Regions from separate parts of the Klebsiella sp. SYXHC3 genome, predicted to be linked through region 3. Evidence: predicted binding sites of a transcription regulator. Region 3 holds the regulator's gene; each other region holds the start of a gene.
What was found. Region 3 encodes LexA, which represses DNA repair genes until DNA is damaged. Its sites were predicted from a motif close to TNCTGTATGTACATACAGNA; they were not measured.

Region 1: a site for LexA is predicted at 4,237-4,256, ahead of AC2CGP_RS04040 (metal-dependent hydrolase). Genes of this name have one in related genera too.
Region 2: a site for LexA is predicted at 9,360-9,379, ahead of sbmC (DNA gyrase inhibitor SbmC). Genes of this name have one in related genera too.

Annotation. Positions count from the first base shown of each region.
Region 1 covers NZ_JBXUNG010000001.1:816,301-826,988, forward strand. Annotated here, with positions in the region: gene ompW (outer membrane protein OmpW) at 1-133, opposite strand, end outside; gene AC2CGP_RS04010 (YkgJ family cysteine cluster protein) at 403-816, shown strand; gene AC2CGP_RS04015 (YciC family protein) at 844-1,587, shown strand; gene AC2CGP_RS04020 (septation protein A) at 1,639-2,178, shown strand; gene yciA (acyl-CoA thioester hydrolase YciA) at 2,354-2,752, shown strand; gene AC2CGP_RS04030 (YniB family protein) at 2,786-3,322, opposite strand; gene hxpB (hexitol phosphatase HxpB) at 3,474-4,142, shown strand; gene AC2CGP_RS04040 (metal-dependent hydrolase) at 4,270-4,860, shown strand; gene AC2CGP_RS04045 (L-cystine transporter) at 4,994-6,385, shown strand; gene cedA (cell division activator CedA) at 6,444-6,716, opposite strand; gene katE (catalase HPII) at 6,889-9,147, shown strand; gene chbG (chitin disaccharide deacetylase) at 9,189-9,947, opposite strand; gene AC2CGP_RS04065 (6-phospho-beta-glucosidase) at 9,960-10,688, opposite strand, start outside.
Region 2 covers NZ_JBXUNG010000001.1:1,105,098-1,115,785, forward strand. Annotated here, with positions in the region: gene AC2CGP_RS05475 (putative pterin-binding protein) at 1-224, opposite strand, end outside; gene shiA (shikimate transporter) at 512-1,831, shown strand; gene AC2CGP_RS05485 (lipoyl protein ligase domain-containing protein) at 1,845-2,585, shown strand; gene AC2CGP_RS05490 (HPP family protein) at 2,591-3,328, opposite strand; gene AC2CGP_RS05495 (adenosylhomocysteinase) at 3,528-4,637, shown strand; gene cobT (nicotinate-nucleotide--dimethylbenzimidazole phosphoribosyltransferase) at 4,676-5,734, opposite strand; gene cobS (adenosylcobinamide-GDP ribazoletransferase) at 5,762-6,502, opposite strand; gene cobU (bifunctional adenosylcobinamide kinase/adenosylcobinamide-phosphate guanylyltransferase) at 6,499-7,041, opposite strand; gene AC2CGP_RS05515 (DUF496 family protein) at 7,215-7,538, opposite strand; gene AC2CGP_RS05520 (FUSC family protein) at 7,707-8,765, opposite strand; gene sbmC (DNA gyrase inhibitor SbmC) at 8,864-9,337, opposite strand; gene dacD (serine-type D-Ala-D-Ala carboxypeptidase DacD) at 9,489-10,655, opposite strand.
Region 3 covers NZ_JBXUNG010000009.1:29,157-39,844, reverse strand. Annotated here, with positions in the region: gene AC2CGP_RS19395 (CsbD family protein) at 1-74, opposite strand, end outside; gene dinF (MATE family efflux transporter DinF) at 250-1,575, opposite strand; gene lexA (transcriptional repressor LexA) at 1,646-2,254, opposite strand; gene AC2CGP_RS19380 (diacylglycerol kinase) at 2,377-2,745, opposite strand; gene plsB (glycerol-3-phosphate 1-O-acyltransferase PlsB) at 2,876-5,299, shown strand; gene ubiA (4-hydroxybenzoate octaprenyltransferase) at 5,352-6,221, opposite strand; gene ubiC (chorismate lyase) at 6,234-6,731, opposite strand; gene malM (maltose operon protein MalM) at 6,920-7,867, opposite strand; gene AC2CGP_RS19355 (maltoporin) at 7,975-9,273, opposite strand; gene malK (maltose/maltodextrin ABC transporter ATP-binding protein MalK) at 9,373-10,482, opposite strand.

The sequences.
Region 1 (10,688 bases), on a different contig from region 3:
CGTTGTCAGAACCCTCAGTCGGGCGAACCGTCGCCGAACCCGCGCGAATAAAAAACTCCCCCGCTTCATGCGCCCAGGCGCTACCACCAGAAAGCGTACCTAAGATCAATGCCGCCGCTGCAATTTTCTTCATATCCATGTCCCCATTATGGTTTTTATCAGCGGCAGCAAATATACCTACAATGAGTTAGTTTTGATCTGTTTTAGATCACACCAGGCCATTAGATTTAACATTTATTGATCCAGATTAATTTTTGCAGCACTCAGTAACGTTCTGATTTGTCCTTACATCAATTTTTACCCGTGAGAAAAATTTTTGCGTCCCCCTCTTGTCGCCGATCGTGCGGATAGCTAATTTAATTGCCGACAATTTGTGTTGATGCGTTTTTTTCAGGTGTAATTATGAGTGAAATCAACCCGTGCATGACGTGCGGTGCCTGTTGTGCGTATTTTCGAGTCTCCTTCTATTGGGCTGAAGCCGACGACGCCGGCGGCGTGGTACCTACGCAGCTCACCGAACCCCTTACCCCTTTTCTGCGCTGCATGAGCGGCACCAATCAGCGGCAAAGCCGCTGCACAGCCTTAAGCGGCGAAATCGGCGAATCGGTGCACTGCACCATCTATCATCAGCGGCCTTCCCCCTGCCGCGAATTTGCTATGTCAGGCGAAGGCGGCGAACTCAACGAAGCGTGCGATCGCGCCCGTGCCCGCTACGGCCTGCCGCCGCTGGGAACTCTTTACAAAGATATACTTACCGTGACAGCGGCAGAGACTGCTACCCAACCACGTTTTGCGGTACAATCCCCGGCTAGTTAAAACACCTGCAAGACTCAAGGAGAATGCATGTCTATCACGGCGAAGTCCGTCTACCGTGACACGGGGAATTTTTTTCGTAATCAGTTCGTTACTATTCTGCTGATTGCGTTGTTATGCGCGTTCATCACGGTAGTCATTGGCCATGCCTTTTCGCCCAGTGACGAGCAGTTATCGATCCTCAGCGAAGGCGATAACCTGGCGGGCAGCGCCGGCTTGTTTGAGCTGGTGCAGAACATGACGCCGGAACAGCAGCAGATCTTGCTGCGCGCGTCGGCAGCCTCAACCTTCTCCGGCCTGGTGGGGAATGCCATCCTCGTCGGCGGCGTACTGTTGCTGATCCAGCTGATCTCCGCCGGGCATCGCGTCAGCGCGCTGCGGGCGATCGGCGCCGCGGCGCCGGTTCTGCCGAAACTGTTGCTGCTTATCCTGTTCACCACCTTCGTGGTACAGATGGGGATGATGCTGGTGCTGGTGCCGGGCGTGCTGCTGGCGATTGTCCTGGCGTTCGCGCCGGTGATGCTGGTGCAGGATAAAATCGGCATCTTTAGCGCAATGCGCGGCAGTATGCGTCTGGCGTGGGCTAATATGCGTCTGGTGGCGCCAGCGGTACTGGGCTGGCTGCTGGCAAAAACGGCGCTGCTGCTGCTTGCTTCAAGCTTCGCAACGCTGTCGCCAAACGTCGCCGCCGTGGTCATTAATACCATCAGCAATCTGTTCTCTGCGCTGTTGCTGATCTATTTGTTCCGCTTGTATATGCTTATTCGCAACTAACTTTAATCTGGGCCGAGTATTCCGGCCCTTCCTGAACGACGGAATTGATGTATGAAGCAGTTTCTCGATTTTTTACCGCTCGTAGTCTTCTTCGCTTTTTATAAGATTTACGATATCTACGCCGCAACCACCGCGCTGATCGTCGCCACCGCGGTGGTCCCCATTTATAGCTGGGTGCGCTATCGTAAAGTTGAAAAGATGGCGCTGATCACTTTTGTGCTTGTCGCCGTCTTCGGCGGTCTGACTATCTTCTTCCACAACGATGAATTCATTAAGTGGAAAGTGACCGTCATCTACGCCCTGTTTGCTGGCGCCCTGCTGTTCAGCCAGTGGGTAATGAAAAAACCGCTTATCCAACGCATGCTTGGCAAAGAGCTGACGCTGCCGCAGCAGGTGTGGTCACGGCTGAATCTGGCCTGGGCGCTGTTCTTTATTCTCTGCGGACTGGCCAATATCTACATCGCGTTCTGGCTGCCGCAGAATATCTGGGTCAACTTCAAAGTCTTCGGTTTAACGGCATTGACCCTGGTCTTCACCCTGTTGAGCGGCGTCTATATCTACCGCCACATGCCGCAGGACGATAAGCACTAATACCTCTCAACGGTACGCGCTGGCCGGCGCGTACCGCCTTCTTTTTTCAACTCGCGTCCCGACCTTTGCCAAAACCCCGTTTTAACCGTACCGACGGGCGTATTCCCCTATTCTCTCTGCGCCGTTTTCATAGTAGCATCGCGCCTGATCTTCTTTGACTAGTACAGAGTATAGAATGACAACAACAGATCTCGCCCCGAAGGGCGAATTGGTTTTACGTACCCTGGCCATGCCGGCGGATACCAACGCGAACGGTGATATTTTTGGCGGCTGGCTGATGTCGCAGATGGATATCGGCGGCGCGATTATGGCCAAAGAGATTGCCCGCGGCCGCGTTGTGACCGTCCGTGTTGATGGTATGACTTTTTTACGCCCGGTCGCCGTTGGCGATGTCGTGTGCTGCTATGCCCGCTGCGTAAAACGCGGTAACACCTCAATCACCATTAATATTGAGGTATGGGTGAAAAAAGTATCGACGGAACCGCTGGGCCAGCGTTATAAGGCAACGGAAGCCCTGTTTATTTATGTGGCGGTAGACAATGAAGGCAAGCCGCGAGCGCTGCCTGCCGAATGATAAATGGCCCGGTTACCCGGGCCGTTTGTCTATTTACAGGAAGCCAAGCAGTGAGAAGAAAACATAGCCAATCACAATCACCACAATCGGCAGCACGTAAAGCGTAAAATACTGCTTCAGGATGGTATGACGCGGTACGACAATACGTTCGGCAAGCTGTTCACGAGACAGACCTTCCGCTCCTTTAGCCTGTTCCAGAATCAACTGATCTTCCACCCCTTCGCGTAGAAACTTCGCCTGGCGGCCCATCCGCGCGCCGGAAGCCTGCAACGCCATGCCAACAAACACCAGCGCGTAGATAATCCAGAAACCGATGTTCAACGCATGTTTGAACTCCGGCAGCGGCGAGTTGTACCAGAAGAAATTCAGGAACGGCGTATTAAAACGCACCATCTCAATCATCAGGTGGGCGAAATCCATCATCACCGCATCAATACCCGGTTTCTTTTCGCTATGCTCGTACATAAATTTCAGTACGGAAATCAGCGTAGACAGCACGGCTGGAATGAAGATGACCCATCCCAAAATGCGTTTAATGACCGCAATGCGTCCAGCTTGTTGATACGTCATGAGTTCCCCTTGTTTAAAACGCCAGACTCTCCATGCCGCCATAGAGTCAGGTATAAGTCTATCTTCGTCAGCGAATTTCGCCTGCTTCAGCGCGGTATGATATACCATATGGACAATTTCGTTATCTACTTACGCCAATGGAGAGGAACTTATGTCAGCGAAGCGTCAGATTCTTGCCGCTATTTTCGATATGGATGGCCTGCTTATCGATTCAGAGCCGCTATGGGACCGCGCAGAGCTGGAGGTACTGGACAGCCTCGGAGTGGATATTAGCCGCCGTGATGAATTGCCGGACCTGCTGGGGCTGCGCATCGACCTGGTGGTCGATTTGTGGTTTGCGCAACAGCCCTGGCGCGGCCCAGACCGCGCAGAGGTAACCGCCAGCATTATCCGCCGCGCCATTCAACTGGTCGAGGAGTCGCGGCCGTTGCTGCCCGGCGTGCGTGAAGCCGTGGCGCTGTGTAAAGCCCAGGGACTAAAAATAGGTCTCGCTTCGGCGTCGCCGCTGCATATGCTGGAAAAAGTGCTGGAAATGTTTGAACTACGCGACCAGTTTGACGCGCTGGCTTCCGCCGAACATCTGCCATACAGCAAACCGCACCCCCAGGTCTATCTCGATTGCGCCGCTAAGCTTGGCATCGCGCCGATGTCTTGCGTGGCGCTGGAGGATTCTGTTAACGGCATGATCGCCAGCAAAGCGGCGCGAATGCGCTCAATTGTGGTTCCGGAAGCAGAAAACAGCCGCGATCCGCGTTTTGTACTGGCCGATGTGAAACTGACGTCTCTGCAGCAGCTGACGGTAGCAGATCTGCGCGGCTAAGCGGCGTGCGCTGACATTGGTGTCGTCAAAATGTGTCAACCTTGTGACAAAGAGTTACACCGTCACCTCTTCCGTATACTGTATAAAAACCCTATACTGTATGAATTGACAGTTTAGGGTTTTTATCATGACGGCGGAAGGCCACCTCTTCTTTTCTATCGCCTGTGCGGTATTTGCAAAAAATGCAGAATTAACCCCCGTGCTGGCGCAGGGGGACTGGTGGCATATCGTTCCTTCCGCCGTGCTGACCTGCCTGCTGCCCGATATCGACCATCCGAAATCGTTCCTCGGGCAGCGTTTAAGCTGGGTCTCCAAACCGGTAGCCCGCGCCTTTGGCCATCGCGGTTTTACCCACAGCCTGCTGGCGGTATTCGGCGCGCTGGCGCTGTTCTATCTTAAAGTGCCTGAGAGCTGGATTATCCCTGCCGATGCGCTGCAGGGTTTAGTGCTCGGCTACCTCAGTCATATACTCGCCGATATGCTCACCCCGGCCGGCGTACCGCTGCTGTGGCCCTGCCGCTGGCGGTTCCGCCTACCGATCCTCGCGCCGCGCAAAGGCAATCAGCTCGAGCGCGCGCTGTGCATGGCGCTGTTCATTTACGCCGTCTGGATGCCGCAAAGCATGGCCGAAAATAGCGCCGTGCGCTGGTCATCCAATATGATTAATTCGCTGCAAATAACCTTTAATCGCTTTATTAGCCATCAGGCTGAACGATAAATACGCTAAATGATTTTTTGGTTATAACCCATTCCATTTGAGTATAAGAAAGCAATAAGGCCTTCTGCTACTCTTGGCGCCATAAGAGTTGGTTTCAGACCAACCCAGGTAACAAGATATCAGGAGAACGGGGATGAATTTTCCATTAATAGCGAACGTTGTCGTGTTCGCGGTTTTACTGTTTGCGCTGGCTCAAACCCGCCACAAACAGTGGAGCCTCGCTAAAAAAGTACTGGTCGGTCTCGTTATCGGCGTTATCTTTGGTCTCGGCCTGCAGCTGGTTTACGGCTCCGACAGCCAGGTTCTGAAAGATTCTATTCAGTGGTTTAATATCGTCGGTAACGGCTATGTGCAACTGCTGCAGATGATCGTTATGCCGCTGGTCTTCGCCTCTATTCTGAGCGCGGTGGCGCGCCTGCACAATGCCTCACAGCTGGGTAAAATCAGTTTCCTGAGCATCGGTACGCTGTTGTTCACCACCCTTATCGCCGCGCTGGTCGGCGTACTGGTGACCAACCTGTTTGGCCTCACCGCTGAAGGCCTGGTACAGGGCAGCGCGGAAACCGCCCGTCTGAACGCCATCCAGAGCAACTATGTCGGTAAAGTATCAGATCTGAGCGTTCCGCAGCTGATCCTGTCGTTTGTGCCGAAAAACCCGTTTGCCGATCTGACCGGCGCGAACCCGACCTCGATCATCAGCATCGTTATCTTCTCGGCGTTCCTTGGCGTCGCGGCGCTGAAGCTGCTGAAAGACGATGTGGAGAAAGGCCAACGCGTCCTGACCGCCATCGACACGCTGCAGGGCTGGGTGATGAAGCTGGTGCGTCTGGTGATGCAGTTAACTCCGTACGGCGTGCTGGCGCTGATGACCAAAGTGGTTGCCGGTTCCAACCTGCACGACATCATCAAGCTCGGCGGTTTCGTAGTGGCTTCTTACATCGCGCTGGGCATCATGTTTGTGGTGCACGGTCTGCTGTTAGCCGTCAATGGCGTCAGTCCGCTGAAGTATTTCCGTAAAGTCTGGCCGGTGATTACCTTCGCCTTCACCAGCCGTTCCAGCGCGGCTTCTATTCCGCTGAACGTGGAAGCGCAGACGCGCCGTCTGGGCGTACCGGAATCCATTGCCAGCTTCTCCGCCTCATTCGGCGCGACGATTGGTCAGAACGGCTGCGCCGGTATCTATCCGGCAATGCTGGCGGTAATGGTCGCGCCAACCGTTGGCATCAACCCGCTGGATCCAATGTGGATTGCCACCCTCGTGGGTATCGTCACCGTGAGCTCCGCTGGCGTAGCCGGCGTTGGCGGCGGCGCCACCTTCGCGGCATTGATCGTGCTGCCGGCGATGGGTCTGCCGGTCACGCTGGTCGCACTGCTGATTTCCGTCGAGCCGCTGATTGATATGGGTCGTACCGCCCTCAACGTTAACGGTTCAATGACCGCCGGCACGCTGACCAGTCAGTGGCTGCGCCAGACGGATAAAGCCATCCTCGATAGTGAAGAAGACGCCGAACTGGCGCATCGCTAACGTTAACAGCCACAAAAAAGCCGCTGAATTTCAGCGGCTTTTTTATTTTCCTATGAGGTCATGCCTCTATTTCACCTTCCTGGCGAATCTGATTAGCCCAGCGCTGCGCCGATTCCGGCACGGTGAACGCCGGCGAGCGGCGGAAACGCTCGCCCATCAGTACAAAGGCGACATATTTGCCCCGCAATATCCAGACATCGCGAAAATGGTCCATTTTAACGGCATGATCCGGCGGCGCAGGCTCGACGCGCGGCACGTAGCTAATGATAGGGCGATTTTGTTGGCGCAATGATTTCATAACAGATGGATTCACTAAGCAAAGCGGGAACATAAACCCCTATCATAGCCGATTGCCCCCCTTTTCGTCGCCCCTCCTGGCACGATGCGCATTTTAGGATAACTCTATTCCTGCCTGAGCAGCATCCTCAGCACAATGTTCTATAGTTAGAAGGGTTTTGGTTTAGCAACGACCACTTTTAGCAATGAAAGCAGGAGACGAGCAGATGTCAGATAAGCACCACGACCCACACAGCCGACAGGCTCCGGTACACGATAGCGATGAAGCAAAACCGGGCCTCGATTCACTGGCGCCAGAAGACCGCGAGTGGCGCCCTACTCCCCAGCCAACCGCGCCCGGGGAGGAGCCGACGGCGCCGGGTAGCCTGAAAGCGCCGGATACCCACAGCATTAAATTAGATACCCTCGAGCCACAGCGTAAAGGCGGTGAAAACTTTCCGCTGACCACCAATCAGGGGGTACGCATCGCCGACGATCAAAACTCGTTACGCGCCGGCAACCGCGGACCAACGTTGCTTGAAGATTTTATCTTACGTGAGAAAATTACCCACTTTGACCATGAACGCATTCCCGAGCGTATCGTTCATGCTCGCGGTTCCGCCGCGCACGGCTATTTCCAGCCTTACAAAAGCCTGAAAGAAATTACCAAAGCCGATTTTCTGTCCGCGCCGGAAAAAATCACCCCTGTTTTCGTCCGCTTCTCCACCGTTCAGGGCGGCGCGGGCTCGGCCGATACCGTGCGCGATATCCGCGGCTTCGCCACCAAATTCTATACCGAAGAGGGCATTTTCGACCTGGTGGGCAATAACACGCCTATTTTCTTTATCCAGGATGCGATTAAATTTCCTGACTTTGTCCATGCGGTGAAACCCGAACCGCACTGGGCAATTCCGCAGGGACAAAGCGCCCATGACACCTTCTGGGACTATGTTTCGCTGCAGCCGGAAACATTACATAACGTGATGTGGGCCATGTCCGACCGCGGCTTGCCGCGCAGCTATCGCACAATGGAAGGCTTCGGTATTCATACCTTCCGCCTGATCAACGCTGAAGGCAAAGCCACCTTTGTGCGCTTCCACTGGAAGCCGGTGGCCGGTAAAGCATCACTGGTGTGGGATGAGGCGCAGAAATTAACAGGCCGCGATCCGGACTTCCATCGCCGCGATCTATGGGAAGCCATCGAGGCTGGCGATTATCCGGAATTTGAGCTCGGCCTGCAGTTAATTCCGGAGGAAAACGAGTTCAATTTCGACTTCGATCTGCTGGATCCGACCAAGCTCATTCCAGAAGCGCTGGTGCCCGTTCAACGAGTCGGCAAAATGGTGCTTAACCGTAACCCCGACAACTTCTTCGCTGAGAACGAACAGGCGGCATTCCATCCGGGTCATATTGTGCCGGGTATCGATTTTAGTAACGATCCGCTGTTACAAGGGCGACTCTTCTCCTATACCGATACGCAAATTAGCCGCCTCGGTGGGCCAAATTTCCACGAAATTCCGATTAACCGCCCTACCTGCCCGTATCATAATTTCCAGCGTGACGGCATGCACCGAATGGAGATTGATACCAATCCGGCAAACTATGAACCCAACTCTATCAACGATAACTGGCCTCGTGAAACGCCGCCGGCGCCGAAACGCGGCGGCTTTGAATCGCTGGCGGAACGCGTTGATGGCGAGAAAATCCGTAACCGTAGCCCCTCCTTCGGCGAGTACTACGCCCAGCCTCGCCTGTTCTGGCTCAGCCAGACGCCGATTGAGCAGCAGCACATTATCGGCGGCTTTAGTTTTGAGCTGAGCAAAGTGGTCAGAGTCTGGATCCGCGAGCGGGTGGTCGATCATCTGGCGCATATTGATATCGGGCTGGCGGAAGCGGTAGCCAACAATCTCGGTATCGAACTCAGCGATGAGCAGCGGAATATTGCTCCGCCTGCGCCGGTTAACGGCGTGGAGAAAGACCCGACCCTCAGCCTTTACGCCGATGGCGATGGCGACGTAAAAGGACGAATTGTCGCGGTATTACTCAACGAGAAGACCTGCGCGCAGGATGTACTCAACCTGCTACAGGCGCTACAGGCCATAGGCGTTCACAGCAAACTGCTCTATTCGCGTATGGGCGAAGTCAGCGCCGATGATGGATCGCAGCTACCGATCGCCGGAACCTTCGCCGGCTCGCCGTCGTTGACGGTTGATGCGGTTATCGTTCCCGGCGGCGATCTGAGCAGCATCAGCGATAACGGCGATGCCCGCTACTATCTGCTGGAAGCCTATAAGCATCTGAAGCCCATTTTACTGGCGGGCGATGCGCGGCAGTTTAGTTCGCTGCTACAGGTGCCCGCTACGGGTGAAGAAGGGGTTATCGAATGCGACGCGATTAATACGCTTAGCGTCGATAAGCTGCTGACGCTACTGGCCGCGCATCGCGTCTGGTCAAGAAGCAGTAAAGTTGCGGCCATACCCGCATAATAAAAAGCCCGGCAGTTCATGGCTGCCGGGCTTTCCTCTCTTTATACGTCGCGATAGTTTCCGAGCCGATAGCCACGTTCCGCAATAGCGTACTTCAGTTCGCCGGACGTCAGCACGTCCAGTTCGGTCAGCCGCGGATAGCAGTAAGCGCTGCACATAATGGTGTTATCGACAAATGCCGGATGACACATCACTTCCAGCGAGTTTTCCTGCCGTTCAATCGACGCATCCAGTGTCTGCAGGAACAGCGCTTGTGAAACCGCTTCACCATAAAATTCGCTGCTGAAGCCATCGCTACTGCGCGCCGCATCCTGGTCGAGGCCATTCAGCGCCGCCACCTGACGATCGATACGCAAAGCGACGCCCTTTTCGCGCGCAAAGGCGGCGACAATGGGATAGATCTGCGCGATCATATGCACATGGTGGTGGCTGTCGATATGCGTTGGTTCGCAACCAAACAGTTCGATAAAACGCCGGTACTGACACTCCAGTTCGTGGGCGATCTCATCCAGCGGCAGGCTGTCCTCTTCCGCCATCTGCCAAATCCATTTGCCCAACCGCCCGTCGCGGGTTAACCCCGGCATCGCCGATAATGGCTCGCCCAGCGTCAACACAAAGTGCATGCCTACCGCCAGCTCAGGCAGGCTACGGCTTAATTGGGCGGCGTGGCCGATAGCCGCGCCGTTGACCAACGCCGTAGTCGATGTCACCAGTCCATTCTTGCAGGCTTCGATAATGCCGTAATTCTGCCCTTTGCTCAGGCCATAATCATCGGCGTTAACGATCAATACGCGTTCCATCGGCCGCTCCCGTTACTGTTTCAGTTTTTCGATAGTCACTGCAAAGTTCGGCAGCCACTTCTCATGGGCGAGGATCATCTCCCGCGCCAACTGCTCGGCATCACGATCCGAATGAATCAGCGGGCTTAAATTGAACGCCAGCAGCACATCATTGAGCTCACCGCTCATTGCCGCCTGGCTGGCCGCCACTTCAAAGCCTTTGATGGTATAAATCAGCCCCAGCACTTTTTCATCAAAATGCGTGATTCGCGGCGTGGGTTTCGCACCGTCGCGGCCCAGCGTACAGGTCATTTCTACCGCCCAGTCGGCCGGAATATTATCAACATGGCCATGGTGCGGAATATTCACATAGTGCTCGGTCTGCTTATCATTGTAGATGGCATTAATCACCTCGCAGGCGGCATCAGAGTAGTAAGCGCCGCCGCGCTGCTCAAGCTCCTTCGGCTTAATGTTCAGATCCGGATTTTTGTACAGTTCGAACAGCTGCTTTTCAACCTTCTGTACGACCTGAGCGCGCGCGCCGCCTTTGTAGTATTCGCCCATCTCAATCGCCAGCATCTCTTTCGGCTTGAAGTAATAAAGCAGATATGAGCATGGGATCAGGCGCAGTGAGCGAATCAGCCCTTCGCTAAACGGCAGGTCGAAGATATTTTTCACCGAGTTCGCGGTCAGACGGCCAGAAGCCACGCCGTCCAGCAGTTCATCGAAGCGCGACACGCCATTGACCAGCACATCGCGAAC
Region 2 (10,688 bases), on a different contig from region 3:
TCAAAGCGCACTTTCCCTGAATACCACGGAGTGGTGGTGATCACTGTCTCATTGCCCAATTTTTCTAGCGCGGCAATGTCAAATACGGCGGTATCACCTTCGTTTGTATTGGTAATCTTTCCTGAAATGGTTAAAACGGGTTTGCCTGTTGGCGCAGGCAGTTTTTCTGCGAAAGCATTGGGTAAAACCAAAACATAAAATAAAACTGCAAAAATTAGACGCATATCACCCACCATATCCAGCGTTGGAGATAGTAATTGTAAACCATTTACGTGAATTCTTAAAAGCTGTCCCAGTAGGACCACAAAAATAAAATAGCAGTTATGGTCAACAGTTAACCCACGCCAGTGGTGGAAATTAAATGTTCGATTTAGACATTTTTTACTTTATTGTCTTTCATGCTGGTAAAAAACTTTTCAGCTGCGCTTATGCGCGGTAATCTCGTTAACGGCGCGAAGATAAGAAAGCGTCTCATTCAAATAATAACAAGTTAACAACAAACAGGACAGGCATGGACTCAACGCTTATTTCTCCCGACTCCGGCAAGGGGGTTGCTTCTCTTCATCGCGCTCGTCGTGCGGCATGGGGAAGCTTTGCCGGCGCCGTCGTCGACTGGTACGATTTTCTGTTGTACGGCATTACCGCCGCACTGGTGTTCAACCGCGAATTTTTCCCACAAATTGGCCCGGCGATGGGCACGCTCGCAGCCTTCGCGACCTTCGGCGTCGGCTTCCTCTTCCGCCCGCTCGGCGGCATTATCTTCGGCCATTTCGGCGACCGTTTAGGCCGTAAGCGCATGCTGATGATGACCGTGTGGATGATGGGGATCGCCACCGCCTGCATCGGCCTACTGCCTTCCTTTAACCAAATTGGCTGGTGGGCGCCGGTTTTATTGGTTATTTTACGCGCAGTGCAGGGCTTCGCCGTCGGCGGCGAATGGGGCGGCGCGGCGCTGCTGTCGGTTGAAAGCGCGCCAAAAAACAAAAAGGCGTTCTATAGCAGCGGCGTGCAGGTGGGTTATGGCGTCGGTCTGTTACTCTCTACTGGGCTGGTATCGCTTATCAGCAGTTTCACCACCGATGAGCAGTTCCTTAGCTGGGGCTGGCGCCTGCCATTCCTGTTTAGCGTAGTGCTGGTACTGGGGGCATTGTGGATCCGCAACGGCATGACCGAGTCGGCAGAATTTGAACAACAGCTGCAGAAAACGCCAGCCGCGGTGAAAAAACGCCTGCCGGTACTGGAAGCGTTGGCGCGCCATCCCGGCGCCTTCTTATTGATCATCGCCCTGCGCCTGTGTGAACTGTTAACGATGTACATCGTGACCGCCTTCGCCCTCAACTACTCGACACAAAACCTCGGCCTGCCGCGTGAACTGTTCCTCAATATTGGGTTGCTGGTGGGCGGTATTAGCTGTATTACCATTCCCTGCTTTGCGTGGCTGGCGGATAGGTTTGGCCGCCGTCGTATCTATATTACCGGGGCACTGATCGGAACATTAAGCGGCTTCCCCTTCTTTATGGCGCTGGAGCAGCACTCGCTGTTCTGGATCCTGTTTTTTGCCCTGATGCTGGCCAACATCGCCCATGATATGGTGGTCTGCGTACAGCAGCCGATGTTTACCGAAATGTTTGGCGCCAGCTATCGTTACAGCGGCGCAGGCGTAGGCTACCAGGTGGCCAGCGTGGTCGGCGGAGGTTTTACGCCATTTATCGCCGCCGCGCTGGTCACCTTCTCTGGCGGGTCATGGCATAGCGTGGCGATTTATCTGACGGTCGGCTGCCTGCTCTCCGCCGTTACGGCGATGTTGATGAAAACCCGCCATCCGGCATAAAAACGGAGGCTTTATGCGCGAACCACATAACGCAGGCTGTTTGCCCATCCGCTTCAATACCGGCGGATTACCGATTGTCCGTTGCGATGATCCCACGCTCGCCGAACAGCCTCTGTTCGAGCGCGCGCGCGGCGGCGAAGCCGTCGCTCAACTCTGGCAGGCGCCGCAAGGGTTCGTGGTTCCTGGCAGTTACCGGAAATTCGCCAATCTGGCCACCGTCAGTGAATCCTTTGCCGCCGGTGGCTGGCCGGTGTGGATGCGTCGATCCGGAGGCGGGCTGGTGCCGCAGGGGCCCGGGATCCTCAACCTGAGTCTTGCCTGGCCGGTAATCCAGCCATTAGGCGAAGCCGCCGAACCCATCTATCTGTTGTTATGTGGAATATTGCAACGCACGCTTTCGACTCTTGGCGTCGAAAGCCATTTTCAGGCCGTCAGCGGTTCTTTTTGCGACGGCCGCTATAATCTGGCCTGCGGTGAGGGAGAAAACGCGCGCAAGATTGCCGGTACCGCTCAATACTGGCGGCCCATAGCCGAAAGCCAGGGTCACATTGTCCTGGCGCACGCCGTGATATTACTGGATGCCGATCTGCAGGCCGCACATCAGGCGGCCAATGATATTGAGGCGCTGCTCGGCAGCGGTAAGGTCTACCGCGCGGACAAAACGATTACGCTCGCCGAATTATTGCCCGGTGAACCCGACCTCATCGAGCGATTCAGGCTGGCGCTAGCTAAGGCATTGCAACGGGTGTCTTAATAGCATCACTGGCGCGCTTTTTGACCGGCGGCAAGACGCAGACGGGCCTGCTGTTCGATATTCTCCAGCAGTTCCTGCACATCGTCCTCGCCGATATCAAGGAACTGCCCTTCCATCAGCGCGGCGTGAATATCTTCGCGAGTGACTGCAATCCCCATCGGCACTACATTCGGCTTCACCTCTTCCGCCGCCAGCGGATGCGGATAGCGGCGCCCGACCAGATTGTTGAAGACGATCGCCAGCAGCGCCAACATCATGGAGTTCAATAATACCGGCGTCAGCACAAACTGGTAGCCTTCACTGTGTACGCCGGCGCCGCCAAGGATGGCCGTGAGCGCCACCGCGCCGCCAGGTGGATGCAGACAACGCAAAAAGTACATTCCAGCGATCGCCAGCGCCGCCGCCAGGCCGCAGGCGATTGCCGTATCCGGCACCAGTAGTCCGACGGTGACGCCGATCAGCGCCGAAAGCACGTTGCCGCCAACGATAGACCAGGGCTGAGCAAGCGGGCTGCTGGGCACGCCAAATAGCAATACCGCCGAGGCCCCCATCGGCGCAATAAACCACAGATTTACCTCACCCAACAGCCAGTGGCTGAACATACTGGTCACCGCCAGTCCGGTTCCCGCACCGATCGATCCCAGCACAATATGCTTTTTAGCAACGGGTAAGGCATGAGGTTTTAAACGGCCAAGAAAAATACGCGCGCGAGAAAATAGCGGGCGCTGTAAAACGCGTAACATCGAACGAATCGCTCACATCATAGGAATAAATGATGTTTCATTGTCTTTATTTAACCATTCATTAACAACCATGTATTTATGATGCCTATTATTTGCAACTTTACCGGGCAGTGTGGGTTATGTGATTTTTACACCCTGCGTTAGAATCATCTTCCCCACCGGGGTTAAACCCACTCTACGGATTAAAGGTCACAATACGGTGAATAATAAGACAAATTTAACGAAAGAAGTGGCATGGGCCAGCCAGAATATGCCGCGTACCCTGCGTCAGGTGGCGGCCCTTCCTGACCTCAGCGAAGTGCGCCTGGCCTGCTGTATGCATCTGGATATGAAAATGATCCCGCTGGTGCAGGGGCTCCTTGAGAAAGGGGCGAAAGTCTTTTTGACCACCTGTAATCCAACCACCGTGCAGGATGAGGTTGTCTCCTGGCTAGTGGAGCGCGGCGCGGAAGCCTGCGCCTGGCGCAATATGAGCGACGCCGACTGGCAACAATCATGGGAAAAAGCCATCGCCTGGGGGCCAACTCACCTTTGTGAAATGGGTGCAGATATTACCACCCTGCTCCACCAGCGTGGCGAGTTCGGCAATGTCGTCGCCGGCCTTGAAGCCACCGGCTCCGGCGTCAATCGCCTCGGTGATATTCGCCCCGGCTACCCTATCTTTAACTGGGATGATCTGCCGGTCAAAGAAGGGCTACATAACCGCCATATGGTTGGCCTGACGGCCTGGCACACATTCTTCCAGACTACTCACCTGACCCTACATGAGAAAAAAGTGCTGGTGATCGGCTACGGCCTGGTCGGGCAAGGCGTCGCCGCCGCGGCAAAAGCCTTCGGCGGCCAGGTTATGGTGGCGGAAATCGATCCCGCGCGCCGTTTACAGGCCGCTTATGACGGCTGGCATGTCGTGGATTTACAGGATGCCATCGCATCAGCCGACGTCGTCGCTACCGCCACCGGCGGCAAAAAAGTGGTCAACAGCCTGGCGCTGGACAGCGCTAAAGATGGGGGGTTTATTCTCAACGTCGGCCACGTGGCGGAAGAGATTGACTGCGAACACCTGCGCCAGTTCCCGCATGAAGAGGTTATGCCCTATATCAACGCTTATCGGATGCCGGGGAAAACAATCTATCTAATGGCCGATGGCTCAATGCTCAACCTTACCGCCGGTTTTGGCGATAGCCTGAATGCGTTTGATGTCACCCTTGCGGTGATGGCTAGCGGCATTCGTCATATCGTTACCGACGGCATGCAGGCTAAAGCGGATGTTTATCTGCTGCCGCAAAGCGTGTGGCAGCAGGTGCTGTAAGCACTGTTTCGGGGGGCCGGTCGGCGCCCCGAAGCCGCTTAACGGGTTTCCGGCAGCACGATATTGCTCTCAGCCAGCGTCCCCATATTGTTGAACATTGCCCCTGCCGCCTCGACCAGATACATGGCTAACGCCGCGCCGCTGCCCTCGCCTAAGCGCATGCCCATCTCCAGATAAGGTTGCAACTGCAGGTGCTCCAGCGCAATACTTGCCCCCTTCTCCGCCGACAGATGCGACGGAATCAGGTACGGATGCAACTGTGGCGCGATCCGGCAGGCCGCCAGTGCTGAAGCGTACGATAAAAAGCCATCGAGTATCACCGGCAATCCGCAGGAAGCGGCGCCCAGCATGACCCCAGCCATCCCGAGCAAATCAAAACCGCCTACTTTTGCCAGCACATCAAGGCCATCGCCCGCTGACGGCTGATTGACCGCTATCGCCCGGCGTACCACTTCCGCCTTATGCGCCAGTTGCGATAGCGGAAGGTTTGCGCCGATGCCCACAACATCGCCGGCATCATGGCCGGTCAGCACGCTGACCACGGCCGCAGCAGGCGTGGTGTTCGCCATCCCCAGCTCGCCCACGCCGAACAGACGCACGCCCTGGTCCGCAAGCTGGCGGGTGTAGCGCATGCTCGCCAGTAGCAGCGCTTCGGCCTGCTCCCGGCTCATCGCCGCGGTACAGGCAATATTGCCGCTGCCGCGCTCCACTTTCATATTTACCAGCCCAGGGATCGGTTCGGCGTCAATACCGATGTCAACTACCTGAACATCAGCCCCGGCCTGCGCTGCCAGCACGCAAACGCCGGTATTCTTACGGGTCATATTGGCCGCCTGGATAGCGGTCACCGCTTGTGGCGAGACGGTAACACCTTCATGCCAGACGCCGTGGTCGGCGCACATGACCACGATAGTTTTGCGTGCAAAACGTAGCCCGCCCTGTAGCCCCGGCATACCGGCCAACTGAATCGCCAGTGATTCCAGACGTCCCAGGCTGCCGGGCGGTTTCAACAAGCCATCAATATGCTCACGAGCCCGCGACATCGCGCTTTCGTCCGGCCGCGGGATGGCCGCTAACCATTCACTTATTGTATTCATATGCTTCCTGTCAGCGCGGTGTGTACTCTATAGCAACGCCAGTAAAAAGATAACTTCGCCCAGTTCAATGGCCGCCCCAAGCGTATCGCCGGTCTGCCCGCCCAGCGTGCGCTTCAGCGCCTGGCCAAGCGCCGATACCACCAGCAGCGTTATAACCGCAGCCAGCAGGCCATGCACGCCCAGCAGCAACGTTGCCAGCGCCAAGGATAGCGCCAGGGTAATGACGGTCTGTCGGAAAGTCACCTTGCCAATAAATACGTTACCAAGCCCCTGCTCCCGGGCATAGCGCTGGCGGTACATTAGCAACACCGACATCCCTCGCGCCACGGCACAAGATGCGGCCAACGCGGTCAGCATCGAGGTACCGCGCAGCGCCAGTTCGCTAATGACGAGAACCTTCGCCATCAGCACAAAGATCAGCGCCAGTCCGCCGTGCGTCCCCAAGCGGCTATCGCGCATGATCTCCAGCATCCGTTCGCGGCGGCGGGCGGAAAAGATCCCATCGCAGGTATCCGCCAGGCCATCAAGATGAAAACCGCCGGTCAGCAGCGCCAGCGCCAGTACGGCAAACAGCGCGGCCAACGGCAGGCCGCACCAGGCATGAAGCGCCAGCATCACCAGCCCGGCAATCGCGCCAAGTAGTAACCCCACCAGTGGAAAAGTAACAATCCCGCGCTCATATTGATCGATTTCCAGCCCCTGCGACCAGCGGGCCGGAACCGGCAAGCGGCTCATAAAAGAAAGCGTGGCAAAGAACGATTTAATCATTTGATTTTGACTCCTATCCCTGAAACAACCAGCCACACCTCATCGGCAGCCGCGGCCAGCATCTGATTCACGCGCCCGGCAATATCACGAAAATGCCGCGCCAGCCGGTTGTCCGGCACGATTCCCAGCCCCACCTCATTGGTAACCAACAGCACCGGCGATGGGCAGGCGCGGCAGGCAGCAATCAGCTGAGTGATTTCTTGCGTGACTGCCTTTTCCATCGCAACGTAATCCCATTCATCAGGATCCGTTTCCCCACCTTCAGCGAACAGAATATTGGTGACCAGTGTAGTGACGCACTCAAGCAAAATGGCTTCATCGGGTACATTATCGGGGGTAATGAGTGGCGTTAGATCACGGCTGCGCTCTGCAGTACGCCAGTGCGGCGGGCGGCTATTGCGGTGATGTTGAATGCGTGCGGCCATTTCATCGTCAATAGCGGCTGAAGTGGCGATATAGAGCACCGACGCGAAGGATTGGATTAAAGATTCGGCGTGACGGCTTTTGCCGCTACGCGCGCCGCCGGTAATCAGTATCATCGCGGCGGTACCTGTAGCTGGGACAGCATGTGATAAACCCTTCCGGTATCAATAAGTTCACGGCGGCAGTATAACAAACTGTCGGCTTAAAGGGAGATGCTTATACGGAGGTTTAACGGCAGGAAGATGGAGGAGCCCGGCGGCCAGCACTGCCGCCGGAACTAATGAGTGGTTTATTCGCCGACTTTGGCTTCACCCATCACTTTGAGTTTTTTGGAGATGTCGCGACGCTCTTTCGACAGCTCGGCGTTTTTGATGATGTAATCGTCAACGCGGTCTTCATAATCGGTTTTCATGCTGGCGATGATACCCTGAATGGCTTCTACGCTCATACCCGGCTTGATGTAGTCGCTGAGGTTGTCCAGCAGCAGGACACGCTTCTGGTTATCACGGATCTTTTTCTCAACGTCCTGAATTTCACGCTGCAGCTTGTTCTTACGACGGAACAGACGAACAAACTCCAGAACGTCCTGGAAAGAAGGCTTAGTTGTTTCCATTTTTACACCCCTAATATTTGAGATTCGGATTCGCTAAAGCGACTGCCCTATAGGGCTAACATAACTGCTAGCAGTCGCTGATGACAATGTTTTTTCCTTTGCGTTTATCATAACCCTAAATGCTGCTGAATCGAAGCAACCTGTTCACTTCGCGCACGTATCTGTCTTTTATTTGCGCAGCGCGCGGCAAATAAGGTGCGACAGCAGCTCAAGCTGGCGCGCCAGCTCAATGGTCAGCCAAACATAGCCGTGAATCGGCGTTTCCGACAGATTATCGCCCTGATGCTCTTTGATAAGCTGTCGCAACTCGACCACAATCTCGTTGAGTTTCTCGGTGTTGGCGCGTACCGGCTGCGGGTTTCCCTCATACAAGGCATGGGCGATGGTCAGCAACGTTTGCTGGGTCATCCGTTGGGTTTCGCGCAAAGTCTGGGCGTTAAGCATCACAAAATGGCCCTGGCGAGAGGCCCAGTAAGCGTTGATCTGCAGTTCCAGCATGCATACCAGATTACGGCTGACGGTCTGAATTGCTTCGAAGATTGCTTTCTGAATATGCGTTTCTTTGCTGGCCGGGGTTATCAACCCACGCATTTTCACCACATCATTGAGCGCTTTCTGAAGATGTTTTTCCAGCCGCGGACGCTCAACCAGATTTGGCGAAAAACCGGCCTGATACAACCGATTAAACGTTGTAACGTAATTCGCCATCTGGATGCGCCAGTGCAAAAACGCCCGCTGCGGCCAGATACCGGTAAACAGCATCGCCAACAGTGAACCGAAGATGACATCGCCGCTTCGCCACAGCGCGGTGTTCATATCGCCCGGCGGCGCGCCCACCACCACCGCCAGCGTAATGCCAATCAGCAGCGCCTGATAGGGCCGCTTGCCGAGCGCCAACCAGCCGCAAAGGAACATCGCCACCGCGCACCACAGCACCATGATTGGCAGTGAGATAAGCTCGAGTTTGAGCGCCACCAGCCCCAGTACCGAACCGAGGATAGTGCCGCCAATACGTTCGAAGGCCCGCGGCACCACATTGCCCCAGAAAGAGATAGGCCCCATCACCACCACCAGGGTGATCAGAGGCCAGGTGCCCTCCGGCACGTTCAGCAGACGCACCAGCAGGAAGGTCAGGACAAAAGCCAGCGCGATGCGGATACCGTGTACAATTCGGTAATGACGATACAGACGGATCTCAAATGGCTTAAGTGATTTATCAGCGCGCACGGCCTGCTCCGGCAAACAGAAAAGGCCAATTGTAGCCGCTTTTTTCACGAGCGCACTGCGCTAATGTAAAAAACCTTGTCAAGATAAGGGATAACGACTTACGAGCCGATACGGTTCACCGCCACGTACATCTCAATATCCCAGTGACCATCCTGGTTGCCATCGTTAAGATAAATTTCAAAACAGGGCTTATCCGCGATTTGGAACTCTCTGCTCTGCAGCAGGCTGTCAAAGAACTGCAGCCACGGCGTGGAGAAGTCGTGGTTAATGACCCGCGCGCTGGCGCAGGCGTAATCGCCGCCGGCAATTGCGGTGAGGATGACCCCTTCACTATTCGGCGGGATGACGTAATCATCCGCCACGGTAACAACGGTGTCACAACGCAGTTTTTCCGCCGGTACCTGCTGCGGATTATCATAATAAACCGCGACCCACTCCTGCGCAGGCACCTGGTGGTGACTGACCCACGCCGCCAGTTGTTCAAACCCCTGCTTTACGGTCTGCTCCCAGGGGCCAACCATATGAAACCCGGCAATCTTGCGGGCATCGAGAGATTGAATGCTGTAGTTCATAGCGCCTCCAGTGTTGATAAAATACTGTATAAATATACACCAAATTTAGCAGCCGGATGAACAACAGTATGTGCGCGGATTCACAGAGTCGCCACAAGCGCGAAATGAATAAAGCCCGCCGCAGAGTGCGGCGGGCCAGAGGGTAACAAGATTAAATGCCGTGATGCAGATAATCGCTCAGGCGGGAAAACATCCCACCCTTGCCGACGCTTTCCAGGGTCACCAGCGGCCAATGCCCGACCACTTTGTCGCCATCGTAAAGCGAGATTTCGCCCACGCGTTGGTTAGCGGCGATCGGCGCTTCCAGATCCTTGGTATCCAGCACATATTTTGCTTTGATACGTGGAACTTCTGATTTCGGGATCGCGAGCCAGAAGTCCTGATCGGTGCCGAGCTTGATCTGCTCTTTGTCGCCATACCAGATATGTTCGACGCCGACCTGCTTACCTTTTTGCAGCACCTGCACGGTGTCGAAGTTCTGCTGACCCCAGTGCAGCAGTTTAGCCGCCTGCTCTTCTCGCCCTTTTGGACTATCGGCCCCCATCACCACGGCAATCAAACGACGCTGGCCATCGACCGCCGAGGCAATAAGATTGAAGCCCGCTCCTGAGGTATGGCCGGTTTTCAGGCCATCGACATTCATGGTTTTGTCCCACAGCAAACCGTTACGGTTCTGCTGGGTGATACCGTTCCACGTCAGGCTTTTTTCGCTATACATGTGATAGACATCCGGCTCGCCGTGAATAATCGCCCGCGACAACACCGCTAAATCATAGGCGGAGCTATGCTGGCCAGGCGCGTCGAGTCCGTGGACGGTTTCAAAATGGGTGTCTTTCAAATGCAATTTTTCAACGTAGCTATTCATCAACGCGACAAATTGCGGTTGGCCGCCGGCGACATAGTCAGCGAGCGCGACGCAGGCGTCATTACCGGAATCGACGATCAGCCCGCGGCTAAGATCGCGAACGCTAACCCGATCGCCCGCTTTAAGGAACATCAGCGAAGAACCGTTAAACACTGGATTGCCCTTGGCCCAGGCATCCTTACCGACGGTGACCATATCATCAAAGGTAATGCGATGGCTGTCGATGGCGCGGTCGACAACGTAACCGGTCATCAGTTTGGTCAGGCTGGCGGGGTTACGCTGTTGATGTTCATTACCGGCGGTCAGGATTTGACCGGTAGTGTAGTCCATCAGCACCCAGGAACCGGCCTGGATCGATGGCGGCGTCACGGTGACGGGCAAATCAGCGGCAGCAAATGCGCAGGAAACGCTCGAAGCGAGCAAAGTTACAGCAAATAAAAAACGGCCTTTCAACGGCATATCCTCAAGATTCACAGATTCGCCGTC
Region 3 (10,688 bases):
GTCAGCTTACCCCACTGTTCCTTGGCTTTACCTTTCAACTGTTTCCAGTTACCGCTGATTTCGTCTTTATTCATCATTACGTCCTCATCATTCGGTGGGTTAACAGCCCGTTTTGTTCCGGACATGGTAATAACTATAGATGACAATGCTGGCACCGATTCGTTATTCGGAATTTTTAACCATCAGGTCGATTGAAAACGCTGGGGGGATTTTCCCGGCTCGCGCTACGCTGAGCCGGGCTTTTTACATTCAGGAGGGTGAGTTAAACCAGGTGCCACGCTGCCAGTGGCGGCGCCAGATGAGCGCCAGCGAAAGCCCACGCAAAGCCAGGAACACGGCCAGCGCCAGCCACAGGCCGTGATTGCCGAGCATAGGCACAGAGAGCAACGTCACCGCAAACCCCGCAGCGGCTACCGCCATGCTATTACGCATCTCCGCGCCGCGCGTCGCGCCGATAAACATGCCATCCAGCAGATAACACCAAACGCCAATCACCGGTAGGATCATCTGCCAGAACAGATAGCGGTCTGCCAGCTGCTGCAATGATGGGATAGAGGTCAATAGCGCGATGATATGCTCACCGGCCACGCTGTAGATTAACGCGAACGACAGCGCTACCATTCCCGACTGCCGACAGGCAGCGCGCCAGACTTCCAGCAGTTGGCTACCGTCACGCGCGCCGTAGGCTTGCCCGGAATGCGCTTCGACGGCATAGGCAAAACCGTCCAGCGCGTATGCGGTAAAGGTCAGCATGGTCATCAGTACCGCATTGACCGCCACCACGTCGCTGCCAAGACGGGCGCCGAAGACGGTGATGGCGCCAAAGCAGAGCTGCAGCAGCAGCGAGCGCAGCATGATGTCGCGGTTAAGCGCCAGCAGGCGCCGCATATTGCCGCGCCACGCCTCCTTCAACATGGCAAACGTCACGCCACGCAGCGCCAGCACCCGTTTCGCCATCAGCAGGCCGATGATAAAGGTGGCGTATTCCGACAGCGCCGTCGCCAGCGCCGCCCCCTGCACGTTCATATGCAACCCCATCACCAGCCACAGATCGAGCACGATATTCAGCAAGTTGCCGACCACCAGCAGGATGACCGGGGCGCGAGCGTACTGCACGCCAAGCAGCCACCCTAACAGCACCAGGTTGGCCAACGACGCCGGGGCGCTGAGCCAGCGGATTTCCAGGAACCGCCTGGCCTGTTCCAGTACCGCCTCGCTCCCGCCGACGATATGCAGCGCGAGGTCAATAAGCGGCATGCGGAACAGAACGATGAGCAGCCCGGCGGCCAGCGCCAGGATCAGCGGTTGCACCAGCGCGCGCGCCAGGCGCTGCGGATCTTTGGCGCCATAGGCCTGAGCGGTTAAGCCAGTGGTGCTCATTCGCAGGAACAGCAGCAGCATAAAGAGGAAACTGGTCGCCGTCGCGCCGACGGCGACGCCGCCAAGATAGACGGGACTATCGAGATGGCCGACAACGGCGGTATCGACCAACCCAAGCAGCGGAACGGTGATATTGGAGAAAATCATTGGTAGCGCGAGGCGCCACAGTGCTTTATCGGCGGCGTTGAGCAGCATGAAGAGGGACCAGACAGAGGAGGAACATCGCAGCGTCATGCATCATGATGACGCTGCGTTAAGACGGGAGTTACAGCCACTCACCGTTACGGATCACGCCGACGGCCAGACCTTCAATGGTGAAGCTCTGCTGGCGCAGATCGACGACGATTGGAGAAAACTCACTGTTTTCCGGCAGCAGTTCAACGATGTTGCCCTGCTTTTTCAGACGCTTAACGGTCACTTCTTCATCGATACGCGCGACAACCACCTGGCCGTTACGCACGTCCTGAGTTTTATGCACCGCCAGCAGATCGCCGTCGAGGATACCGATGTCTTTCATCGACATCCCGCTTACGCGCAGCAGGAAGTCGGCATTCGGTTTAAACATCGCCGGATCAACCTGGTAGTGACCTTCAATATGCTGCTGCGCCAGCAGCGGCTCGCCGGCGGCAACGCGGCCAATCAGCGGCAGACCATGTTCTTCTTCCGTCAGCAGACGAATGCCGCGGGAAGCGCCGGAGACGATTTCAATCGCGCCTTTACGCGCCAGCGCTTTCAGGTGTTCTTCCGCCGCATTTGGGGAACGGAACCCCAAGCGCTGAGCAATTTCCGCACGCGTCGGCGGCATGCCCGTTTGGCTGATGTGATCCCGGATGAGATCAAACACCTCTTGCTGCCTGGTCGTTAACGCTTTCATTCCGCCCCCTGGGTGTATATACAGTTATGCTGTGAGTATATACAGCTAATGGTGATTTTGGAACCACATATCATATAAAAATCAGGAGATTCTTTCCGTTTTGCGAGCGTTGCCGACAAGACTTAGCGGTAATGCGACCACAGCAGCATGGCCCAGGTGATCAGCGCGATGATTATCGCCAGCAGCACCGCTGCCGACCCCATATCCTTTGCGCGCCCGGAAAGCTCATGATGCTCAGGCCCGATACGATCAACCACCGCTTCAATCGCGCTGTTAAGAATTTCGACTATCATCACTAACAGGACCGAGCCAATGAGCAGGACTCGCGTAATGACATCGACATCCAGCCAGCAGGCTATCGCCACGGCCACAATAGCGGCGACGCCTTCCTGACGGAAAGCGGCTTCATTAACCCATGCCGCGCGGAAACCTTTCCAGGAATAACCTGCTGCTTTAATGATTCTGGTTAACCCAGTGGTATTATTGGCCATCAAAAAGAACCTTTTAATGTAAATGACGTCGCTGAGTGTACGTGTTTGCCGTGTGACAACGGAAATTTTGTACGCTTTCTGTTATTCTTGCCGCGCATTTGCATGATTAACCAGAGGCTTCACATCGTTTATGTCCGGCTGGCAACGAATTTACTATAAATTACTGAATTTACCATTACGGGTGCTGGTAAAAAGCAAGTCTATTCCGGCAGAACCTGCTCAGGAATTAGGGCTCGATACCTCGCGTCCGATAATGTACGTCTTGCCTTATAACTCCAAGGCGGACCTGCTGACCCTGCGCGCCCAGTGCCTGGCGCATGATTTACCCGACCCTTTTGAACCGCTGGAAATCGACGGCACACTGCTGCCGCGCTACGTTTTCATCCACGGCGGCCCGCGCGTGTTTACCTACTACACGCCGAAAGAAGAGTCCATCAAGCTGTTCCACGACTACCTGGATCTGCACCGTAACCATCCCGACCTCGACGTGCAAATGGTACCGGTGTCGGTCATGTTCGGCCGCGCGCCGGGTCGTGAAAAAGGCGAAGAGAATCCGCCGCTGCGGATGCTTAACGGTATTCAGAAATTCTTCGCCGTCTCCTGGCTTGGCCGCGATAGCTTCGTGCGTTTCTCGCCGTCGGTCTCTCTGCGCCGCATGGCGGATGAGCACGGTACCGATAAAATCATCGCCCAGAAGCTGGCCCGCGTGGCGCGTATGCACTTCGCCCGTCAACGTCTGGCCGCCGTCGGCCCGCGCCTCCCTGCCCGCCAGGATCTCTTCAACAAGCTGCTGGCGTCGAAAGCTATCGCCCGCGCGGTAGAAGATGAAGCGCGCAGCAAGAAGATTTCTCACGAGAAGGCCCAGCAGAACGCCATCGCGCTGATGGAAGAGATTGCCGCTAACTTCTCTTATGAAATGATCCGCCTGACTGACCGTATTCTGGGCTTTACCTGGAACCGTCTGTACCAGGGGATTAACGTGCACAATGCCGAGCGCGTACGCCAGCTGGCGCATGACGGCCATGAGATTGTCTATGTGCCTTGTCACCGTAGTCACATGGACTACCTGCTGCTCTCCTATGTGCTCTATCATCAGGGTCTGGTGCCGCCGCATATCGCTGCAGGCATAAACCTCAACTTCTGGCCGGCTGGGCCGATTTTCCGCCGCCTGGGCGCTTTCTTTATTCGTCGTACTTTTAAGGGCAACAAGCTCTACTCCACGGTATTCCGCGAATATCTTGGCGAGCTGTTCAGCCGTGGTTATTCGGTGGAATACTTTGTCGAAGGCGGGCGTTCCCGTACCGGCCGTCTGCTGGATCCGAAAACCGGCACCCTGTCGATGACTATCCAGGCGATGCTGCGCGGCGGTAGCCGCCCCATCACGCTGGTGCCGATTTATATCGGCTACGAGCACGTGATGGAAGTGGGTACCTACGCCAAAGAGCTGCGCGGCGCGACAAAAGAAAAAGAGAGCCTGCCGCAGATGATGCGCGGTCTCAGTAAGCTGCGTAATCTTGGCCAGGGCTACGTTAACTTCGGTGAACCGCTGCCGCTGATGACCTATCTCAATCAGCACGTGCCGGAATGGCGCGAAGCCATCGATCCTATCGAAGCCGTCCGCCCTTCCTGGCTGACGCCGACGGTGAATAATATCGCCGCCGACCTGATGGTGCGCATCAACAATGCCGGGGCAGCTAACGCCATGAACCTGTGCTGTACGGCGCTTCTGGCGTCACGTCAGCGTTCTTTGACCCGTGAGCAACTAACCCAACAGTTGGATTGCTACCTCGACCTGCTGCGTAACGTGCCGTACTCCACCGATTCGACCGCGCCGACGGCTTCCGCCAGCGAGCTTATCGACCACGCGCTGCAGATGAACAAGTTCGAAGTCGAGAAAGACACCATCGGCGATATCATCATCCTGCCGCGCGAGCAGGCGGTGCTGATGACCTACTATCGCAACAACATCGCCCATATGCTGGTGATGCCATCGCTGCTGGCCGCTATCGTGACCCAGCATCGCCGCATCTCCCGTAGCGAAGTGCTGCGTCATGTCGAGATGTTCTATCCGTTCCTGAAAGCCGAACTGTTCCTGCGCTGGGAAAAAGAAGAACTGGCGGGCGTTATCGATGCGCTGATGGCAGAGATGCAGCGTCAGGGGCTGGTGGTGCTGAATGGCGATGAGATGAGCGTCAATCCGGCTCACTCTCGTTCCCTGCAGCTGCTGGCCGCCGGCGCGCGTGAGACGTTACAGCGCTACGCGATTACCTTCTGGCTGCTGAGCGCCAACCCGTCCATCAACCGCAGTACGCTGGAGAAAGAAAGCCGCACCATGGCGCAGCGTCTGTCGGTACTGCATGGTATCAATGCGCCGGAGTTCTTCGATAAGGCGGTGTTCAGTACCCTCGTGCTGACCCTGCGTGACGAAGGCTACATCAGCGATACTGGCGATGCCGAGCCGGCAGAGACCCTGAAGGTCTACCAGATGCTGGCGGATTTGATTACGTCGGATGTACGTTTGACGATTGAAAGCGCCGCTCAGGACGACGCATAACGTTGCGGCTTCTGTTCCCCGGCTCGCGGCGCGAGTCGGGGAACAGAAGGATTTACTGCAGGTAACTCATCGCCAGACCGAGAAACAGCACCAGCCCAACGTAGTTATTATTCATAAACGCTTTGAAGCAGTTATCGCGTTCGCGCTTGAAGATAAGTTTCTGCTGCCAGACAAACAGTCCTGCCGCGATAAACAGCGACCAGTAAAACGCCCAGTTCAGCCCATTCAGCCAGCCTACAGCCCCCATCAATACCAGCACGGCAACCTGCAGAATACCGATAATCAAACGATCGTTTTCGCCGAACAGAATCGCCGTCGACTTAATGCCGATTTTGACATCATCGTCGCGATCGACCATCGCGTACTGGGTGTCGTAGGCTACCGCCCACAGAATATTGGCGAGGAACATCAGCCAGCAGCTGAGCGGCAGCGCTTCACTTACCGCCGAGAACGCCATCGGGATCGACCAACCAAAGGCCGCGCCCAGCACCACCTGCGGCAGATGGGTGTAGCGCTTCATAAAGGGGTAGACCCAGGCCAGCGCCAGCGCCGCGACCGACAGCAGGATGGTCATGGTATTGAGCGTCAGCACCAACAGGAAGGAGAGCCCCACCAGCACCGCGAATAATATGCGCGCTTCTTTTTCCGTGACCTCGCCGCTTGGTAACGGCCGGCGAGCCGTACGCTTAACGTGACCATCAAATTTACGGTCGGCATAGTCATTCACGACGCAGCCGGCGGCGCGCATCAACCAGACGCCAGCGACAAATACCGCCAGAATCCACAGCGGCGGTACCCCGGGTGAAGCCACCCATAACGCCCACAGCGTCGGCCACAGCAGCAATAGCGCGCCGATTGGTTTGTCAGTACGCATCAGGCGGTGAAACGCCAACAGCTTATTCTGCGTCAGACTCCACTCCATTTTCTCTTCCTCTTAATACAATGGCGATGCAGGCAGAAAAAGCTCTGTCAGCAGCAGCGGTTTGCCGCTCAGCCGGAGACGGGAACGTCGCCCCCACAGCTGTGCACTACGGCCAATCTCAATAAAATCACGGGTTAACGTCGACGACGTAAACAGATACCGACCCAGCGGCGTCTGCCCCAACTGCTGCAGGGCTAATTCCGGGCCGCATAGCGTCGATTCCGGCACGAGAGTACGACCGGCAAGCCAGGGTTCGCCATCGGCGCAAAGAATGATCTCCCGCAGCCAATACCGCGCCTCTTCCGGCAGCAGGGCTTCTTCGCCCGCCAGCGCGTCGCGCCCGACGAAACCTTCGTTAATCATGGTCACGGTGACCTTTTTCCCTTGTTGCTCAAAGCGTTTGGTCATTGAGTCTTCCAGCAACAGCCAGTCGCGCAGCGGCGCGTCCAGCTCGGGTATGGCGGCAAAATAGCGCAGCGCACGCAGTTGCGTAAGCGCAGGATGTGGCATGCCTGATTCTCCGGTACAAAACGTGCAGGCATTGTATCGCAGAATAGCGTTTTGAGGGCGGGCAAACGTCAATATACGATCATCCGCGCAACAGGCATGCAACAGTTGCCGCTGCGCGAGAAAAAAAAGTGCGTCCAGGCGGACGCACCTAAAGGCTGTGCCTAAACATCAGCATTGTGGGGAGACGGTCACCCCTTGCCTTTTACACTGCTGATAAAGGTGGAACGAGCAGATTTCGAGCCGAGGCGTTCAGCTTCGTTCATCAATTTCAGGGCTTTGTCGATATCGCCTTGCTTCACCGCCTGCTTAATACCGTTGTTGAAGTAGGTTTCGGTATCGTCAAGCATCGGTTCGCTTTTGGCTGCTGGGGCGGCAGCGACCGGTGCGACAACAGGCGCGGCGGCCGGGGCGTTATAGACCGGCGCGGCGGTATTGCCAACGGTGACCGGGCCCGGGCCAGAGGAGCCAAACAGCGGGCCCACCAGCACGCTGGAACTCGAAGACGTTTTCACCTTCAGGCTCAAGGTGCCGTCAGTGGTATGTTTAGCGATCGGATCCGGAATGTCCGGCACCGCGTTACCGGTGCCTTTCGCGTAGGCTTTCGCCGGGTCGATTAATTTGGTGGTCTGCTGCAGATCCTGCGGAGTGGTAAACACCAGCACATAAATTTTCTGCTGTCCCAGCGCCGGCGTCAGGCGCATTACCCCTTCCAGGCGGTCGGCGCTCATCACGCCCGGCTCCAGATAAGTGAAATAGCTGCTCGGGAAGAAGGCGGACGGCGTCATGCTCTGATCGAGGATCAGGACATTTGGCGCGTAGACGCTAGTCTGTTTGTCGACTTCACTGGTCAGCGTCAGGGTTAACTCGCCGATATTGGCCGGTACGCTATAGGCCACCACCGGCCCGGCGATACCGGGGACATTCAGCGTTTGACCGGCGATCGCCACTTTAGAGGTTTGGGTTTTCGATTGATCGACCGGCGTCCAGGTCAACTGCTGCAGCGAGGAAGCCGGGATTGACGGCGCGGCAGAGGTATTCTGCGGCACGAAATTGACATCAGCAAAACTGACTGCGGGTACGCTGGCCAGCAGGCCGGCGGACAGGCAGAGGGCAACGAGACTTTTCTTCATATTCATTGTTATCACCTCAATTCCTATGGCCGAGCGTTAGCCAGGCAATAGCGCGCTGGGCCGAAAACAGAGGGGCTGATGCCCCTCTTTTACTCATCATGATGCGGATAGCATTACCACCAGATTTCCATCTGGGCGCCGAAGGTCCACTCATCGTCGTCGCCGCGGCTGGAAGTGTTGATACCGGTACCAGAGGTATCGCGCATGGCGACGCCGCTATCGGTGTAACCCCACTTCTCATCCCACTTCGCGTAGGTGGCGAACAGACGAATTGCCGGACGGGACCAGATGCTGTCGCCCGCCTGCCACTGTTGCGCCAGGGTGATTTTGTACTGGTTGTTGCTGTCGCCGGTTTTCTGCGATTTGACGTTGTCGTAGCCGACTTCCAGCAGGGTGCTCATGATCGGCGTCCATTTGTACATAGGACGTACGCCGACGGTCCACCATTTGGTACCGTTGTTGTTGTCCAGGTTGACGTCCTGGTACATGGCGACGTACATCATGTCCCAATCGTCCGCCAGAGAGACCGCGCCGTGGTCAAGCACACGCCACATGGAACCATCGTTATTAATGCTGCCGCCCTGCGGTACGCCTTTGCCGTTGGAGGTCATGGCGTCGGTCGCGTACTGCAGAACAAATTTGTTGTAGCCTTTCAGGATGCTCTGGGTATGTTCAGCGGTGAACATCCAGCCATCTTTTGATGCATCCGGCTGCAGGTAGTAGTCATCCGGCACGTTGGTGTGACCATAGTCCACGCCCAGCTCCAGCGTACCGCCTGGGTTGGTTTCCATCTGAGCTAAACGCACATCGAAGACGTCGTTCGGTACCAGATGATCATAAACGCGTTCGCCAGTCAGCGGATCGCGGTCAGCATAGGTTGCCGAGCCGCCGGATTCAGAAGAACGAGTGGCGGCCAGAGAGAGTTTACCGAAGCCCAGATCGATGTTTTCGATACCGGCGCCAGGACCGGATATATCCCAGTAGTAGAAGTCGATCATGTGAACGTCATGACGCTGATAGAAGCGCTTACCGGCCCACAGGGTTGAACCCGGCAGCCAGTCGATCAGGTTTTTACCCTGCACGTTAACTTCACGGAAGGCCGGGCTGGTAGATTCCCAGTCGTTCTGCTGCGATACCGAGTAGGCAACGTTGGTATCGAAGTAGAAGCTCTTATCGCCCTCTTTCCACACTTCCTGGCCCAGTTTCAGTTCAGCGTAAGTTTCACATTCGTTACCGAGACGGTATTTACTTTGAGCGCCAGTGGCCTGGAAGCACTGCTGTTCGCCGCCGCTGCCGGTCCAGCCAATACCGGAACGCGCGTAGCCGTGGAAATCGACAGCCAGCGCCTGGGCAGACATCACGCCCGCCGCAACGGCTACCGCCAGTGGAAGTTTGCGCAGAGTAATCATCATTCTATCTCCTGAGATCATTGCTTTTCTTTGAACACTTCCCCGTCGGCCGCCGCATGGTTGGCTGCGCGCTGGGTTCGCGTCTTCTTTTAATGGGGAACCTTATACGCCTGGCTCTTTATGCAACCGACGACAAGCGGTGCCATCCTCACGGAATAAATGGCAGCGCTCCGGCGGCAAACCGATGGCGAATGTGGCTCCCTCTTCTACCAACACCACGTCATTCTGGCGGTACACCAGGTTCTGACGGATGGCGGGGATCTGGATATGAATTTGCGTTTCGTGACCAAGCTGTTCGACCACCTGCACTTCGCCCTCAAGGGTGACATCGGCGATGTCGCTCGGCAGCAGGTGTTCCGGGCGGATACCCAAAGACATATTGGCGCCGACCTGAACGTGGGCGCTGTCTACCGGCAGCCAGACCTGCTGGCGGTTCGGTAGTTCGACCTGTACCTGTTCAATGGCGGTCGCGGTGACTTTGACCGGCAGGAAGTTCATCTTCGGCGAGCCAATAAAGCCCGCGACGAAGCGGTCTGCCGGATAGTGATAGAGTTCCAGCGGTTTCCCGACCTGCGCGACGCGGCCGGCATCCAGCACGACGATTTTGTCGGCCAGGGTCATGGCTTCCACCTGATCGTGGGTGACGTAAATCATCGTGCGACCAAGGCGCTTATGCAGACGGGAGATTTCGATACGCATCTGCACGCGCAGCGCGGCATCGAGGTTGGACAGGGGCTCATCAAGCAGAAAAACCCGCGGCTCGGCGACCAGGGTACGGCCGATGGCCACGCGCTGACGCTGGCCGCCGGAGAGCGCTTTCGGCTTACGCTCCAGCAGGTGCGCCAGCTGCAACACCTCTGCAACCTGAGTCACGCGCTGGTTAATCACCTCTTTTTTCGCCCCGGCCAGTTTCAGGCCAAAAGACATATTTTCGGCAACGGAAAGGTGGGGATAGAGCGCATAAGACTGGAATACCATGCCGATGCCGCGCTCGGCGGGCGGCACATCGTTCATTCGGGTATCGCCAATAAACAGATCGCCGCTGGTGACCGTTTCCAGTCCGGCAATCATACGCAGCAGGGTGGATTTGCCGCAGCCCGACGGTCCTACAAACACGACGAACTCCCCATCCTGGATCTCGAGATTGATATCTTTAGATACCACCACGTCGCCCCAGGCTTTCGTTACATTTCGTAGCTGTACGCTCGCCATGCCCTTCTCCCTTCGTTACAACCTGTCACTTAAAGACACATTCAAGATGGGCTGACTATGCGGCATTCATTACGTTGGCAAATCCTCCACCCCCCGGGTTTTTGATGGGGGAGGAGACGGGAGGATGAGAAATTGCCTCTCGCCGCCGGAAGTTCCCGGCAAAAGGTCATTTCGTGATCGAAGCGACAAAAACGGTGGCTTTTTTA